DNA from 4 places in the Pseudarthrobacter sp. 902506025 genome. Region 3 is predicted to be linked to each of the others. Evidence: riboswitches for the same ligand, from Rfam matches in the RefSeq annotation. Region 3 holds a riboswitch; each other region holds the start of a gene.
What was found. Region 3 has a riboswitch for cyclic di-AMP ahead of AB0280_RS18740 (M23 family metallopeptidase). Riboswitches for the same ligand answer to the same signal wherever they lie in the genome.

Region 1 (4,157 bases), on a different contig from region 3:
CCGGCCTACATTCCGCGGAACCACCTGGTGGAAGAGGCGCTGTCCGCTGCCACCGCCGGAAACCTGGCTCCACTGCAGCAACTGCTGGAGGCGGTCAGCGCCCCCTTCACCGAGCGGCCCGGCCTGGAACGCTACCTGCAGGGGGCGCCCGACGACTTCGGCAGCTACATGACCTTCTGCGGCACCTGACCGCAGCGGGCCGCGGGGGCAAAACGACAGGAGGGTGGCAACCGGTATTCCCGGCTGCCACCCTCCTGCTTCGTCCGGGGCCGCCAAGGGCACCGGACAGTGCGAAGACTAGGCTACGCGCACAGCGGAGTAGCCGCCGAGCCAGCTGATGGAGTGCACCTGCGTGTCGAAGCCGTTGACGCCGCCGCTGACAACCTGGCCGTTGCCTGCGTAAACGCCCACGTGGCCGGAGGTGATGATCAGGTCGCCGGGGGCGGGAGCGCCTACAACGGTGCCGTACTGGAAGAACTGGGTGGGGGCCAGGTCGCCCACGGACTTGCCGACGGAACGCAGCGCCTTCTCGACCATGGCGGTGCAATCCTGCTTGACGCCCAGCTGGCCGTAGGCCGAGGCGAGGATCGCTGCGCCGGTGCCGGTGCCGGTGGTTGATGCCACGGGGGTTGCCGAGGCGTAAGACATGTTCATGCCGGTGTTCGCCGGAGCGGTGGCGGCTGCGGCCTGCACGGGTGCTGCTGCAGGGGCCGGCGCCGGGGCTGCGGTGTAGCCTGCGCCCGGAATCTGGATCTGGTCGCCCGGGTAGATGATCGAGGACAGTCCCAGGCCGTTGGCGGACAGCACGTCATTGAGGCTGACGCCGTAGGCTGAAGCGATGGCGCCAAGGGTGTCGCCGGAAACGACGGTGTGGACGTTGCCTGCTGCTGCAGCGGGGGCTGCGGCCGGGGCAGCGGGTGCCGAGGTGGCCTGGACGCTGGTCTGCTCAGTGGTGTCCGGGCCGGATACACCTGCATGGGCCGGGGCGCCGACTCCGAAGGCAATGCCGGACGCTGCAGCAACGGCGAGCGCCGGGCGGCCCAGCGAGCGGGCTTGGGATTTTGCTGTTACGGCGAGGCCCTCGAGCACAATGGAGCGGGCCGGAGTCGCGCGGTGACGGGCTGAAATGGAATTTTTTGACACGGTTGATCGCCTCTCCCATGCCTGCGGGGTGAGCTGTCGGGTTCGGGCTGGAGATACCCGGCCGGAAGCGGCTCCGCGGTAGGCGGAAGCGCATTCGACTTAACCCCTAGGCCACAATATGGCCGTGGAAACTTGGTTCCCCCGTCCCTGCCAACTGGAGCGGTTGGATCCCATGATCAGCGGCAGGGCTCGGCATGCTGACGGGAATGTCCCGTCTGAGAGGGACACCAGTCGACCATAACCCAGGTGCATCGCAATTGTCACATTTGGATAACATACGAGGTTCTTCTCTCGCATTGCGCAAACGTCTGGACATTCCAGGGCGTTCCTGGGCGGACCTCTGCTGATACTTTTCCTGTTGAGCACGGTAACAATGTGGAAACAGCAGCCTGCGTTGCGCGGGAATCCGGCGGTAAGCTTCCGGACTATGCCCCTGTTCGTGACCATCGCGAGGCTCCCTTGGCAGGGAGGCCTCCTGGCCCTTGCCCTGGCCGCAGGCACCATGCTGCCGGCGGCGGCCGACGAGCCGCCACCGCCCGGCGGGTATCCCTCCTGGGCGGACGTGCAGGAGGCGAAATCGTCCGAAGCGGCAAAAGCCGCAGAAATCGCCACCATTAATGGACTCCTGACGGACCTTGAGGCGGATTCGGAGGCAGCAGGCGGGATGGCCGTGCGCTCGGCCGCCGACTATGCCGCCGCAGACGCCGCGCTGCAGGCAGCCACCTCCCGCCTGGATACCCTGTCCGCCCACGCTGCCCGTGCCAACGCGGAGCTGGCCCGGCACCGGAAGGACATCGGTGCCCTGGCCGTCCAGTCCTACAAGACCGGCGGTACCAATGCAGGATTCTTCGTCGCGCTGGACGCCCTGGAAACCAACAGCGTCCAGGGGCTCAACCTGGTCAAGCTCGTGGGCGACAAGACTGCCACCCTGGTCGCCAATGCTGCCGCCGCCGAAAAGACGGCCACCGCCCTCACCGAACAGGAAAAAGCCGCCAGGAGCGAGCGGGAACGCCTGTCCGGGGAAGCGAAAGCAAAACTGGACGCCGCACGTTCCGCCCAGGATTCGCTGGCCCGGCGCGTCGCAGAGGAGCAGCGGCACGGCAGCGAGCTGACCGCCCAGCTCGCCACCCTGAAAGGTACGACGGCGGCCATGGAGGGTGAGTACCGCCAGGGCCAGGCCGCACTGGCCGCCTACGAGGCGGCCCAGGCGGCCAAACGTGCCGCCGCTGAGGAGCAGGCCCGCGGGCAGGCGGAGGCTGCAGCCAGGGCGGCCGCAGTGGCAGCCCGGCAGCCAAAGGCGCCCGCACCCGCTGCCGACCCTGGCCAGGCCAATCCGGCCCAACCCGGTCCGGCCCCCGGCGCCGTCAGCAATCCCGGCGTCAGCAACCCCGGCCCTCCCGCTCCGGAAGACCCGGCACCGGCCCCGCCAAGCCCTCCCGCCGTCGTCGTGCCTTCTGTTCCCGGCGGTGCGGTGAACGACCCCGCCGGGGCCAAAAGCTACGCGTCCGGACGCCTGCCCGCCTACGGGTGGGGCCAGGACCAGTTCCTGTGCCTGGCCCAGCTGTGGACCAAGGAGTCCAACTGGCTGACCACCGCCACCAACGCCTATTCCGGAGCCTATGGGATTCCGCAGGCCCTGCCCCCGGGGAAGTACGCCAGCGCCGGCGGTGACTGGCTCACCAGCTACCGCACCCAGATCGAATGGGGCCTGGGCTACATCCGCGACCGCTACGGTTCCCCGTGCGCGGCCTGGAACCACTCCGCATCCCTGAACTGGTACTGACTGACGCGTTAGGCTGTCAACATGCCAGATTTCGAACGGTTCCGTGCGCTGCTCGAAGAGGAGCGGGCGCGGCGCCTGGCACTGTTGCCGGCGCTGCGGGCGGACATCGAGGCAGCAAACTCGGCGCGCCAGGATTCCAACGTCGACGACGAGCACGATCCCGAGGGTGCCACCATCGCCTTCGAACTCTCACAGGCCTCCGCGCTCCTGAAACAGAGTTCGGCGGGCCTGGACCAGATTGAGGCGGCCCTTGCCCGGCTGGCGGCGGGGACCTATGGCACCTGCGCCGTCTGCGGGGAGCCCATCGCCGAGGGCAGGCTGGAAGCCCGCCCCTGGACCCCGTACTGCATCCGGCATGCGGCGTCCGGGCGCGGGCGGTGACCGGCACGGCGGACGTTGTGTCCGCGGCGGCGGATTTCGTGGACCGGACCCTCCAAAACGAGGGCGCCTGGTACCGGGCGGACGACGTCGGGGCCCGGCTGGGCGGGGTACTGGCCTCTTATGGTTCGTCCGTGGGGGCCGTCCGCGGGACCGTGCGTGATGCGCTGCGGAAGTTCAAGGACCTGGACCATGACGGCACGGTCATGCTGGCGTCCGCCCTGTGGGGTCAGCCGCGGCCCGGTTCCCGGCCGGTGTTCGAGCGCCGCCTGGCAGCGGTGGTGCTGCTGCAGTCACGGGTGCGGCTGCTCCGTCACTCTGACCTGACCCGGCTGGAGGGCTTCCTTCGCTCCGCGCAGGCGGCCGACCTGACCGGGCCCCTTCTTACCGACGTCCTGGTCCCGTGGCTGGCGGGGCTGGGGAAGCGCGAGCGGCAGCGGGCAGGCGTTGTCCTGGCGCGGTGGCGGGAAGACCCGGACCCCCAGCTGCGTGAGGCGGCCGGCGCCCTTGAAAAAGACTTGTCCATTTGAAACGTACCGAGGAGATCCACATGAATGAACCGTTTGACCTTGAGCGTTTTGTTGCCGCCCAAAACACCGGCGGAACCTATGAGCAGGCGCTGGGCGAGCTGCAGGTCGGCAGGAAGTCCGGGCACTGGATGTGGTTTGTCTTCCCGCAGATTGCCGGGCTGGGACAGAGCGACACGTCCCGCAAGTACGCCATTTCCTCGCTGGCGGAGGCCCGCGCCTACCTGGACCACGAGGTGCTGGGTCCGCGGCTCCTGGAGTGCGCGCTGGTCCTGGCAAACCACGCCGACCGGTCGGCCGAAGACATTTTCGGCGGTATCGACGCC
Region 2 (4,157 bases), on a different contig from region 3:
CAACCTGGACAAGCCTGCCCTGGCCCTGGCCGAGAGCCTGCGCAGCCCCGGACTTGATGCGTTCGTTACCGGCTTCACCAACATCGGCGGCGGCATCGGCATGCCCATCCTTGCCAGTATCCTGACCGCCTGGCTGACGTTCCTCAGCCGGAACTGGCGCCCGCTCGTCCTGATCGGCGGTGCGGCGGGGGTCTCCATCATGGCCACCACCTTTGGCAAGAAACTGGTGGGCCGCACCCGCCCGGACCATGCGGACGCGGTGCCCCCCTACGAGGATTCACCCTCCTTCCCCAGCGGCCACACCCTGAATACCACCGTGGTGATCAGCCTGGTGGTGTACCTCATCTGCCTCCAGTTCAACACCATGCTGGTGCGCGTCACCGCCATCACGGCCGGCGCGCTCTTCATCATCGCCATGGGGCTCAGCCGCGTCTTCCTAGGCCACCACTGGCTGACGGACGTCATGGCAGGGTGGCTGCTGGGCCTCACCTGGGTGGGCGTCGTGATCCTGGCCCACAGGCTGTTCCACCTGGTCCGCAGGCGGGAGCACGCCGGTGCGGCTCCGTCGTTCGACCGTCCGATCGTCCGTGACGTGGTGGCAGAGGAAGTGCACCACCACGGCGGGGACGGCAACGAGCATGCCCACGGCAGCCACAACAAGGACACCGCCGGATGATAGTTTTGGGGGATGCGTACTCTCGTTGTTGACCACCCTCTGGTCGCCCACAAGCTCACCGTCCTGCGGGACAAGAACACGCCGTCGCCGGTCTTCCGCCAGCTGACGGAAGAGCTGGTGACCCTGCTGGCCTACGAAGCCACGCGGGAGGTCCGCACGGAGCCCGTCACCATCGAAACCCCCGTCAGCACCACCATTGGCACGGCGTTCACCAAGCCCACCCCGCTGGTAGTCCCCATCCTCCGCGCAGGCCTGGGCATGCTGGAGGGCATGACCAAGCTGGTCCCCACCGCCGAGGTTGGCTTCCTGGGCATGGCCCGGGACGAGGAGACGCTGGACATCATCACCTACGCGGAGCGCCTGCCGGAGGACCTGACCGGCCGCCAGGTATTCGTCCTGGACCCCATGCTGGCCACCGGCGGTACGCTGCGCGAGGCCATCAAGTTCCTGTTCAAGCGGGGCGCGTCCGACGTCACCTGCATCTGCCTGCTGGCTGCCCCGGAGGGCCTGGCCAAGCTGGAGGAGGAACTGGGCGACGCAAACGTGCACATCGTCCTGGCCTCCATCGACGAGAAGCTCAATGAGAAGTCCTACATCGTTCCCGGCCTGGGTGATGCAGGCGACCGCCTGTACGGCATCGCAGGGTAGCCTTCCCCCTTTTCCGGCAGGATCACCGCCGCTAGCCTGTGCGGATGGACTGGAAACTCGAACTTGTCTTTGTCCCCGTGTCCGACGTCGACCGCGCCAAGGATTTCTACGTCAACAGGGTGGGCTTCAACGCCGACTATGACGAGCGGCCTTCGGACGACATCCGCTTTGTGCAGCTGACGCCGCCCGGATCCGCCTGCTCCATCTGTTTGGGGGAGGGGCTGGTGGACGCACCTCCGGGCACGGGGTCAAACCTGCAGCTGGTGGTGGACGACATCCAGGCCGCACACGACCACCTGAAGAACAACGGAGTGGACGTCAGTGATATCGAAGTGCTGCCGTGGGGCCACTTCGTGTACTTCGCCGATCCGGACGGCAACAAGTGGTCCGTCCAGTACATCCCGTGGCGGAACGCCGGGCCGGACGCAACCGAAAGCACCGCAACCACAGGCGCCGCAACCGAAACCACCGCGACCCTAACGTCCGCACCATAGGGCGCTGCAGCTTAAACCACCAGGGTTAAGGCAGCCTGGGGTTAAAACACCACTGCCCGCATCCGTTTGGATGCGGGCAGTGGTGATGCTGCAATGCTCTGCTGTGCCCCTGCCCAAGGCGTACGACGGCGGAGAGCCGGGACGCGCCGTCGGCCGCGGTCAATGCGGGGCAGGCTCCGCGGAGGGTGGTCCTTCGACGCGCAGCCGCGGGAGAGAGGTGCCTAGTACCAGTTGTGCGCCAGGTGGAAGTTCAGTGCGCCGCAGGGGGACTGGTAGCTCTTCTTGATGTAATCCAGGCCCCAGTTGATCTGGGTGCGGTAGTTGGTGAGGTAGTCCGCGCCGGAGCTGGCCATCTTCTCGGCCGGGAGGGACTGGACGATTCCGTACGCCCCGCTGCTGGGATTGGTGGCCGTGGTGGTCCAGTCGGATTCCTTCGTCCACAGGGTCTGCAGGCACTGCATCTGGTCCGGTCCCCAGCCGAATGTGGCCAGCTGGCTGGCGGCGTAGGCCTGGGCGCCGGCGGGGTCGTTGACCGCGACGGCGGGTGCCGGCTCAGGAGCCGGGGCGGGCTCGGGTGCAGGTTCCGGTGCCGGTGCAGGCGCTGGCGCGGCCGGCGCGGGGGCGGCGGGTGCCGGGGCCGCGGGAGCGGGCTCCGCCGCCTGCGGTGCCACTGCGATTGCGGCGGGAGCGGGGCTCTCCACCGGGTTGGAGCGGATGTCGCTCTTCTCGATGCTCATCTGGGCATCGGACGCTGCCTGGGTTGCCTGGGTCGATGACACCGGGGCCATGCTGCTGGTGGCCTGGCCGGCTGCGCCGACCCCAACCAGAACCGCGCAGGATACTGCGAGGATTCCGGCCCTGCGGCCGAGGGTGTTTTTCTTTGCCTGCTGCGTGGCCTTATGTTTAGCCTTGGCATGCAGGCGTGCTTCTGCCGTGTTTTTGGACATGATTGATCGCCTCTCACACCTGCGGAGTTAGCTGTCGGGTTCGGATGAGGGCATCCGGCCGTACGGAAAAATCACGTACTGGCTTAACCCCAAGGGCATTCATTGCCCGGGACGGTGGGTCCCCCGCCTCTGCCGTTGCTCAATCGGAAATCCGGGGAAGCGGCAGAGCTTGGCGTCAACCCGGGATATGCGGCCCGAACGGGGACCGCACCCAATCGACGGTACAGGAAGATTAAGTGAAAGTCACATTTAGGTAACGGAAGTCACGGCTGGCAGCGCGTCGGGTTGTGTGACTGCGGAGGGAGTATCCCCGTAATGGACTGCCCGGGCCCCGGGCACCCTTCACCCCGGGCACTCGCGTGCCAGAGCATCATTCGGCCGGGTCCCCGGGGCGTCCTCCGCTAGTGGCCGGTCAGTTCGTAGACCGTAGTGCCGCCAACGATCTGCGACGTGAAATTGGCTGCCACCCACTCAGCGATCCGGGTGGCAGCGTCCGAACCGGTGGTGGAGCGCATGGCTCCGCCACCGATAAAGTAATGGATCTCTCCCCGGGCTACCAGGTCCTGGAACTGCGCCAACGTGGGGGAGGGGTCGGTGCCGTTGAAGCCGCCCACCGCCATGACCGGCAGTTCCGTTGCCAGTTGGTAACCCGCGGCGTTGTTGGAGCCCACCACGGCCGCGGCCCAGGTGTAGCTTGAGGCGCTGCTCTTGAGCGCGGCGACCAGGTCAGCCGACGGCGTGGGCGCACCCAGGAGGCCACCCACGCCACCCCCGCGGCCACCCGCGAAGCCCGTGCCGCCCTGGGCGTTCGGCTGCCGGAAGCCGTGCCCCGTATTGCCTTGTGCCGTACTGCCCGGGTTTGTGTTGCTTTGCCCCGCAATACTTGAACCGCCGGTGCTGTTCGGGCCGGACCCGTTCCGGCTGTTCCGGACGCCGGCGGGAGCACCGCCCGGCCCAGCGCCGAAGCCGGCCGTGGGGCCGGCACTGACGATTGCCCCGCTGTGCGCTGTGGACGCCGTGGAGATGGAGTAGGCCAGCGGTCCGGCGAGCGACGCCGTGATGGCCAGGGCCGCCGTCGCCCGCTGCACCGAACGCATGCCCAGGAACTTGCTGAAGCCCGCTCCTGCTGCCCCGGCCAGCCCGCCTGCAAGGACCACCCAGCGCAGCCAGGGGCCGTAGGCCGAGGTGGTGCCGAGCAGGGAGAACGCCGTCAGGGCTGCCGCGGCCACTGCGGCCGCGAGCACGATTGCGGCGGCCGCCTGCTGCCTGTGCTGCCACAGCAGGACTGCGCCCAGGCCGGTCAGCCCGGCGATGCCCGGCGCCAGCGCCACGGCGTAGTAGGGGTGGATGATGCCCGCCATGAAGCTGAACACCAGGCCGGTCACCAGCACC
Region 3 (4,157 bases):
CCTTGGAGCGTGAAGCCCAAGAACTATTTGTTGAGGTGGTAGTACGACGAGGTACCGGTGGCTGCAGGCGAGTGGAGCAGCGTGCCCTGGGAAGGGTTGAGTGCGCTGACCATCATGCCGTTGCCGACGTAGATGCCCACGTGCGCGCCGCCGTTCTGGACCACAAGGTCGCCCGGCTGCGGGGTGGAGGTGGGGGTCATGATGTTCCACGCGTTGGTGCGGGGGATGCTGATGCCGGCCTGGGCGTAGACCCACTGGACGAACCCGGAGCAGTCCCAGCCGGTGACGGGGCTGGTGCCGCCCCAGACGTAGGAGTGGCCGATGCCGGTGTAGGCGATTGCTGCAATACCGGAGGTTGCGGCGGAGACAGTCTCGGCAGCCTTGGCGGCAGGGGCCGCGTCCTGGCCTGCGGTGGCAGCGGCGTCGCGCACGGCCGGGGCGATGGACTGGGGACGCACCGCTTCCACCTTCGGAGCTGCGGTGGTCTTGACGGCGGGACGCTCGAAGGAAACCGTAGCCGTGGGGGCGGCGGTGACGGCGAGGGCCGTCTGGGCCGAACCGGACTCGGTGGATGCGGAGACACCAGCGGTGGTGTCAGCTGCGGTGGCGGGCAGGCCCATGCTCAGGATAAGGCCCGATGCGGCTGCCACAACGGCAGCCTGGCGGCCTACGGTCCCGGCATTTGCACTGACGGCCTTGGACACGGCGTCCAGGGGGTTGGTGCGAACTGTTTGCGCACGGTGGCGCGCAGAATGATGGCGTGAAGACACGAAGGTAGCCTCTCCCAATGCCTGCGAGGTGAGCTGTCGGATTCGGATGGGAGTCACCCGGCCACTCTGCTTCCTGGGAAGCTCATGACTTAACCCCAAGGCCTTCAGGAAATGAAGGCCAAAATTGGTTCCCCCGCCCCTGCCAGACGATGAAATGCGAACGGACCTTGAGCGGTGGCAGAGTTAGGCAATCCACTCAAGAGCGTCAACTTCGGAAAAGTTGACGCGAGTTAGACGGTACAGCAGTTTTGTTTCAATGTCACATTCAGGTCACGGCAGGTCGCTGCGATCTGAGAGTGCACACTCATTCGGTTACAGCCAGCCCATGGGATCGACCACTTCGCCGTTGACCTGGACCTCAAAGTGCAGGTGGCAGCCGGTGGATGCGCCCGTGGTGCCGCTGAGCGCCACGACCTCGCCGCGGGAGACGGTCTGTCCCACCTTGACGTTGAACGACGACAGGTGGTTGTAGGTGGTCTCCAGCCCATTGCCGTGATCGATGACCACCCGGTTCCCACCGCCGTACTGGTGCCAGCCTGCGAAGGTCACGGTGCCGGTCGCGGCCGCCAGGACGGACGTTCCGCACTGCGCCACGAAGTCCTGGCCGCGGTGGAAGTCTCCGGAGCCGCCGGTGATGGGGCTCACCCGGTAGCCAAAGGGCGACGCGGTGGTGAGGGATGCCAGCGGTGCGGCCAGGGTGCCGGCCGAGGCTGCCCGGGTGACGGAGCCGGCGGACTGGGCGCTCAGGAGCTGCTTCAGCTTCCCGTCGGGGTCGGCCTGGGTCACCACTGCCGAACGGCTGAAGTCGATCTGGGCGCCAATATCAGCGGAAATCTGGGGCTGCGGACTGACGGCGGAGGCTGCCAATGGCGCGTTGCCGGCGGCATCGGTGGCCATGACGGGGCTGGTGGCGGGCACCGTGACCGTCAGCACCAGACCGGTGGCGGCCAGGGCGATTCCGGCTTTCTGGCCAATGCCGCTGGCGGCGGCAAACTCCGTCACCTGCCGGAACGGACCCCGGCGGCGGCGCGCGTCACGATGCAGATCGCGGGGGCGCTCCGCTGCGACATCTTCGACAACCCGGGGTGCCGAAGGGGGGCCTGCCGCGCGGCGGCGGCCCCGGGAGGTCTGCATGGTCAAGAAGGGTTCCTCTCTGGAAAAGCCTGCGGAGTTAGCTGTCGGATTCGGGTCAGAGAGATCAAAGACCCGGCCCGTCATGGGCAAGCTTCTGCACAGGGGTATTCCCGGAAGAATCCTTCACTGGAGAGGCTTGCTGCTGACGGACTTCACCCCAAGGCAGTCCCCCGCCGCCAATTGTGGTTCCCCCGCCTCTGCCAGTAACGACTCATGCACCCGATCCGCTGGCAGAGCTCGGCTCCGGATCGGGTAACGCTTAAGTATCAACGATTGGTTCCACTATAGGGCCTTAAGACCCTAGGTAACAATTCCGTTATCTTTGCGTGGAAGCGCTTCGCCGGGGTATGAGGCGCGGCTCAGGGCTGGGTGACGGCGACAAAAACATGCGCGGCAACCTCGGGCGGCAGCTCCAGTGCCCCTTCGATTCCGGACACCCGCACGGAGATGTAATCTCCCACGCGTTCCAGCGCAACGGCGGCGCCGGGCCGGATCCCGCCTTCGTCCAGCTGCGCCAGCAGTTCGGGCTCCACCTGGATGGGTTCGGCCAGCCGGCTGATGGTCACGGCAGAGGCGGGGCCGTAGCCCTTCATGGCCTCCACCAGGCTGATGACCGCGTCGGCGGAGCCGGTGGCCGGCTGTCCGCCCAGGGCGGCGAGGCCGGGGATCGGGTTGCCGTAGGGCGATTCGGTGGGGTGGTCCAGCATCTCGTAGATGCGCCGCTCAACGCGCTCGCTCATGACGTGTTCCCAGCGGCAGGCTTCGTCGTGCACGTAGGCCCAGTCCAAACCGATGACGTCAGCCAGCAGGCGTTCGGCCAGCCGGTGCTTGCGCATGACCTCGGTGGCCCGCTTGCGGCCCGTGTCCGTGAGTTCCAGGTGCCTGTCGCCGGAGACGACGACGAGTCCGTCGCGTTCCATCCTGCCGATGGTCTGGGACACCGTGGGGCCGGAGTGGCGCAGACGCTCGGCGATACGGGCCCGAAGGGCAACGATGTTTTCTTCCTCAAGCTCCAGGATGGTCCTGAGGTACATCTCCGTAGTGTCGATCAGATCCGTCATCCAGCTCAGCTCCTCGAGCGCAGTACCTTGCGTTGTCCCACCGTACCGCTCTGTTCCCGCGAGGTAGTCCGGGGGCTAGCTTAGCCTATTTTGACTTTGTCCGAATAGCTGCCCCCTGCGCAGCCACCCCTGGACGGGACCGTCTCATTGTCTGGACTTTGCCCGCACCGGCTCCCGCACCCACTGCCCTTCAGGCAGAATGGAACAGGCCTGCCACGCAGCCACCGCGCGCTGCCGGCCACCCCTTACCCGCCCGTCCGGACCAAAGTTTTCGTCCCCGCCGAATTGGAGCACCTGTGAGCGACACCAGCATCACGATCCCCGCCGACCTCCTGCCCAAGGACGGGCGGTTCGGCGCCGGCCCGTCAAAGGTCCGCCAGGAACAGATGGATGCCCTGGCAGCAGCGTCCAAGACCATCCTCGGCACCTCGCACCGGCAGGCGCCGGTCAAGAACCTGGTCGGATCCGTCCGCGACGGCCTGAGCCAGTTCTTCCGTGCCCCGGAGGGGTATGAGGTGGTCCTCGGCGTTGGCGGCTCCACGGCGTTCTGGGACATCGCAAGCTTTGGCCTGGTGGAGAAGAAGGCCCAGCACCTCTCCTTCGGTGAATTCGGGTCAAAGTTCGCCGCAGCCACCAACAAGGCGCCCTTCCTGGAGTCCTCCTCGATCATCAAATCCGAGCCCGGCACCCGTCCGGCGGCGCAGGCCGAGGCCGGCGTGGACGTCTATGCCTGGCCGCAGAATGAGACCTCCACCGGTGTGGCGGCGCCGGTCACGCGCGTCTCCGGGGCCGACGAGGGATCGCTGGTGCTGGTGGACGCCACCTCGGCGGCCGGCGGCCTGGACGTGGACGTTGCCCAGAGCGACGTCTACTACTTCGCCCCGCAAAAGAACTTCGCCTCCGACGGCGGCCTCTGGCTTGGCCTGTTCTCCCCCGCCGCCATCGAGCGTGCCGCGCGGATCAAGGCCAGCGGCCGGTGGATCCCGGATTTCCTGGACCTCCAGACCGCCATCGACAACTCCCGCCTGAACCAGACGTACAACACTCCCTCGCTGTCCACGCTGGTCACCCTGGACGCCCAGGTCCAGTGGCTGAACTCCAACGGCGGCCTGGACTTTGCCGCCGCGCGCACCGCTGACTCCGCAGGGCGCATCTACAGCTGGGCCGAGGCCGCCGACTTTGCCACCCCGTT
Region 4 (4,157 bases), on a different contig from region 3:
GTTCACCGGAGCAGGCTACCACCGCACAAACGAAAGACCCCCGCCGCCGGAGTCCGGCGACGGGGGTCGTGACGTGGAGTGGGGAAATTACTTTCCTGCCACCACGTCCAGTTCGATCACAGCGGCAACGTCAGCGTGGAGGCGGACGTTGGCCTGGTAGGAACCGACCGACTTGATGTGTGCGGGCAGTTCAACCTTGCGCTTGTCGATCTTGCCAAGGCCAGCGGCCTCAACAGCGTCGGCGACGTCGCCCTGCTTGACGGTGCCGAACAGGCGGCCGGACTCGCCGGCCTTGACGACCAGCTTGACCGGCTTGGCGGACAGTGCAGCGGCCTGCTTCTGAGCATCTTCCAGGGAAGCGTGCTCGCGGGCGGCGCGGGCAGCCTTGATGGACTCAACCTGCTTCTCGCCACCCTTCGACCAGGTCAGGGCGAAGTTACGGGGCAGCAGGTAGTTACGTGCGTAACCGTCCTTGACCTCGACAACATCGCCGGCAGCACCGAGACCGGTGACTTCGTGGGTCAGAATGAGCTTTGCCATGTTAGTTAATCCCTTCCTTAGCCGCGGCCAGCGCCGGAGTAAGGCAGCAGAGCAACTTCGCGGGCGTTCTTGATTGCCTGGGCGATCTTGCGCTGTTCCTGCACCGTGACGCCAGTGACGCGACGGGCACGGATCTTTCCGCGGTCGGAGATGAACTTGCGCAGCAATGCTACGTCCTTGTAGTCGATGACAGTGATGTCAGCGGCCTTCAAGGGGTTGGACTTTGGTTTGGGCTTACGGAGTTCAGCCTTAGCCATCGTGGAGCTCCTATTCTAGGGAGCCCGTGGATATTGATCCACGGGATGGTGGTGGTCCGACGGCGGCAGTGCCTTGGGTGCGTTTCGCACCCGGGCAGTCCCGGCGCCGGGCCGTTATTTGGGTTTTAGAAGGGAGGTTCGGAATCGGGGCCGTTGCCCCAGCCGCCTGCGTTGGAGACACCGGGCGTAGCCCAGGGATCGTCCTGTGCAGCCTGCTGGTTGCCGCCGCCCCAGCCTCCACCGGAGTTGCCGCCCTGGTTTCCACCAGAGTTGCCTCCTCCGAAGCCACCGCCGCTGTTGCCGCCGCCGAAGCCGCCGCCACCCTGTCCGCCGGAGCGCTGGGTGCGGTTGACCTTGGCATTGGCGTAGCGCAGGCTGGGGCCGATTTCGTCGACCTCAAGCTCGATAACGGTGCGCTTTTCGCCTTCTTTTGTTTCGTAGGAACGGCTCTTCAGGCGGCCGGTCACGATGACGCGCATGCCCTTGGTCAGGGATTCGGCGACGTTCTCGGCTGCTTCACGCCATACGGCAGCGCGGAGGAACAGGGTTTCCCCGTCCTTCCACTCGTTGGACTGGCGATCAAAGGTGCGGGGGGTGGAAGCGATGGTGAAGTTCGCTACTGCCGAACCTGACGGTGTGAACCGCAATTCCGGGTCATTGGTGAGGTTACCGATGACCGTAATGGTGGTCTCGCCTGCCATCTACTGCCTCCTTGTTCGATCCTGGGTGAAGAGTGCGTTTCCTGCGGGGTAAAGAATGAAGACGGTGCTGAATTACTCAGCAACAACCTTCTGCTCTTCGGGGCGGGTGATCTTGGTGCGCATGATGGTCTCGTTAAGAGACAGCTGGCGGTCAAGTTCCTTGGCGGTCTCCGGCTTGGCAGTGAAGTTCACCACGGCGTAGATCCCTTCGGACTTCTTCTTGATGTCGTAAGCCAGACGGCGACGGCCCCAGATGTCAACCTTTTCGATGGTTCCACCATCGTTGGTGATGACGTTCAGGAACTTCTGAAGCGACGGCTCAACGGTACGCTCTTCGACCTCGGGGTCGATGATTACCATCAATTCGTAAGGACGCATATGTGAACCCACCTCCTTTGGGCTAAGCGGTTACGGCATTTCCGTAACAGGAGGTTCATTTGCGATTCCGTGCAATGCCTTGCCGCCGGAACGGAGGCAGGACGCAGCACAGACTTCAATATCTTAGTGCATTTGGACCCGATAGGCGATTCGCGCCTGACCCTAGGCTAGCCCCGGTGGAGGTGGGCAGCAGCCGTAGGTTCAGCCATGTGGAAAACCCTGCCGTCAGTGGCGCCTATTACCAATGCACTTTTGCCGACTGGGGAGCGCCACGCCAACTCAGTGAGGTCCGTTACCTAATTGTGATTCTTGGACCCTTTTCGTGTACGGTCGTCCGGGGGCCGCCCCCAGCCGGCTCCAGTCCCGGATGCCGCCCAACTCTGCCGCGTCCGTGATTCACCAGATTCCAGGCAGAGGCGGGGGACCCAAGCGTCCCGGGCACGGCCACGCGCCTGCCCTTGGGGTGAAGCCGCAGCACGCGGCCGAATGCCCTCATTCGAACCCGACAGCTAACTCCGCAGGCGACGAGAGGTAGCATCCCCATGCCCGCACCCCGCAAAGGCAGCGCCACACGAGCGCACCGTTATCAAAATGAGACAGATCCCGCCGGGACATCCCCGGCCTCCAAGTCCGGTGCTCCGGCCCGGGCGCGCCGCCGCTGGCCCCTTGCCGCCGGTCTTGCCGCAGCACTCCTCGGAGCAGGTTCCCTTGGCCTGGGCCTGACCCACGGTGACGGAACCGCTGACGTGGCGCGGGTGGCGAGTGCAGAGGATGCCGGCAGCGCCGCACCCACCCAAACTCCCGACGTTCGGGTCCCCGCTCCAGCGCCGGTCCCGGCAGTTGATGCCGCTCCTGCCGCCCCTCCTTCCCCGGCAGAGGCACCGGCACCTGCCCCCGCAGCAGTACCGGCACCCGCTGCCCCTGCCCCTCCCTCCGAGGCCCCCATCGCCGTGGCGCCTGCGGCGGCACAGCTGGCCAGCACCGGGACGCCTGCGCCCGCCGGGGTCCCGGGGAACTGGACCATGACCTTCGCCGACGAGTTCAACGGGGCCGGACTGGACACCGCGAAGTGGTCCGGCTGCTGGTTCTCCCCCGGTTGCGGAACCATGAACAAGGTCTCCACCAGCCCGGCGAACGTCTCCGTGGCCAACGGGAACCTGGCCCTGGGGCTCAGCTCATCCACCTCCGGCGGACTGGTATCCACCAACCCGAAGGGCGGGGCGGGGACCGGCTTCCAGTTCACCACCGGCTACGTCGAGGCCAGGATCAAGTTCCCGGGCAACGCCAACGGCCTCTACAACTGGCCTGCCTTCTGGACCACCGGACAGTCGTGGCCGGCCACCGGCGAGAATGACATCGCCGAGGTCCTGCAGGCCAAGATGACCGTGAACTACCACTCCGGTTCCGGCTCCCACAACCAGGGCGGCGTGGGCGGCAACTGGGCCAACGAGTACCACACCTTTGGCCTGCACCGGATGGCAAACTCCTCGGACGTGTACTTCGACGGCGTCAAGGTCAAGTCCTACCCCACCGACGACGGCAATGCCCCGCAGTACATCGTGCTGAATGTCGGCGCCTCCTCCACGAACCCGGCCTACGGCGCGCCGTCCCAGATGATGGTGGACTACGTGCGCGCCTGGCAGTAGCAGGCCACGCACCCAGGTGAAAGGGCGACGGCGGGACCTCCCGCCGTCGCCCTTTTTCGGCTTCCCTCAAGGTTGCCTAAAGCAACCCTCCGGGGACGATGTGATCCAGTACACTCTTGCAATGAAGCTCCTGTACGTGACGGAAAGCGTGCCCAACCGGGATCCGGAACTGGGGGATGGAAGCTCGATGATCCCGTACGAAGTGATCCTGCACCTCCCCCCTGGCGTTGCCGTCACGCTGCTGACTTTCTCGGGTCCTGTTCCGGTTCCGGCAGAGATCAGGAACCGCTGCGATACCGTGTACGAACTGGCCCGGCGCGAAGAACTTTCGGCCTTTGCCCGCTCCGTGGGCGGCCTCACCGGACTGGGAAAACACCGGCGGTCCACCCCGTCCGCCCGCGCCGCCGCGGCCCGGTTGTCCGCAATCCGGGACGCCACCCTGATCCATGGCCCCCATGCCCTCTTCCTGTCCCACTGCGTCACCGGTCCCCTGGTGCTGCAGACAGTGGACCCCTGGTCCATCCGGGCCGGCATGGACACCGCCATCGCCCGTACCTTCCGGCCCGCCTACCGGCTGCGCGAACAATTGGCCGCCCGCGCTGAACGTCAGCTGCCGCCCCGGGCCAGGCTCCTGA

Region 1: it holds a riboswitch for cyclic di-AMP, as region 3 does, so the genes downstream of both, AB0280_RS03705 (C40 family peptidase) here and AB0280_RS18740 (M23 family metallopeptidase) in region 3, are expected to answer to the same signal.
Region 2: it holds a riboswitch for cyclic di-AMP, as region 3 does, so the genes downstream of both, AB0280_RS19670 (hypothetical protein) here and AB0280_RS18740 (M23 family metallopeptidase) in region 3, are expected to answer to the same signal.
Region 4: it holds a riboswitch for cyclic di-AMP, as region 3 does, so the genes downstream of both, AB0280_RS11625 (glycoside hydrolase family 16 protein) here and AB0280_RS18740 (M23 family metallopeptidase) in region 3, are expected to answer to the same signal.

What each region holds. Positions count from the first base shown of each region.
Region 1 covers NZ_JBFBKW010000001.1:819,131-823,287, reverse strand. Annotated here, with positions in the region: gene AB0280_RS03710 (protein adenylyltransferase SelO) at 1-189, shown strand, start outside; gene AB0280_RS03705 (C40 family peptidase) at 298-1,143, opposite strand; cyclic di-AMP (ydaO/yuaA leader) riboswitch at 1,147-1,318, opposite strand; gene AB0280_RS03700 (coiled-coil domain-containing protein) at 1,571-2,926, shown strand; gene AB0280_RS03695 (TraR/DksA family transcriptional regulator) at 2,948-3,307, shown strand; gene AB0280_RS03690 (DNA alkylation repair protein) at 3,304-3,834, shown strand; gene AB0280_RS03685 (DUF1810 domain-containing protein) at 3,855-4,157, shown strand, end outside.
Region 2 covers NZ_JBFBKW010000014.1:11,904-16,060, forward strand. Annotated here, with positions in the region: gene AB0280_RS19655 (phosphatase PAP2 family protein) at 1-676, shown strand, start outside; gene upp (uracil phosphoribosyltransferase) at 689-1,324, shown strand; gene AB0280_RS19665 (glyoxalase superfamily protein) at 1,369-1,818, shown strand; gene AB0280_RS19670 (hypothetical protein) at 2,040-2,765, opposite strand; cyclic di-AMP (ydaO/yuaA leader) riboswitch at 2,771-2,932, opposite strand; gene AB0280_RS19675 (ArnT family glycosyltransferase) at 3,167-4,157, opposite strand, start outside.
Region 3 covers NZ_JBFBKW010000012.1:86,872-91,028, forward strand. Annotated here, with positions in the region: gene AB0280_RS18735 (C40 family peptidase) at 24-704, opposite strand; cyclic di-AMP (ydaO/yuaA leader) riboswitch at 775-954, opposite strand; gene AB0280_RS18740 (M23 family metallopeptidase) at 1,083-1,904, opposite strand; cyclic di-AMP (ydaO/yuaA leader) riboswitch at 1,915-2,126, opposite strand; gene AB0280_RS18745 (metal-dependent transcriptional regulator) at 2,264-2,965, opposite strand; gene serC (phosphoserine transaminase) at 3,262-4,157, shown strand, end outside.
Region 4 covers NZ_JBFBKW010000005.1:90,298-94,454, reverse strand. Annotated here, with positions in the region: gene AB0280_RS11650 (PhzF family phenazine biosynthesis protein) at 1-6, opposite strand, end outside; gene rplI (50S ribosomal protein L9) at 88-540, opposite strand; gene rpsR (30S ribosomal protein S18) at 558-797, opposite strand; gene AB0280_RS11635 (single-stranded DNA-binding protein) at 923-1,498, opposite strand; gene rpsF (30S ribosomal protein S6) at 1,571-1,876, opposite strand; cyclic di-AMP (ydaO/yuaA leader) riboswitch at 2,264-2,415, shown strand; gene AB0280_RS11625 (glycoside hydrolase family 16 protein) at 2,419-3,522, shown strand; gene AB0280_RS11620 (glycosyltransferase) at 3,644-4,157, shown strand, end outside.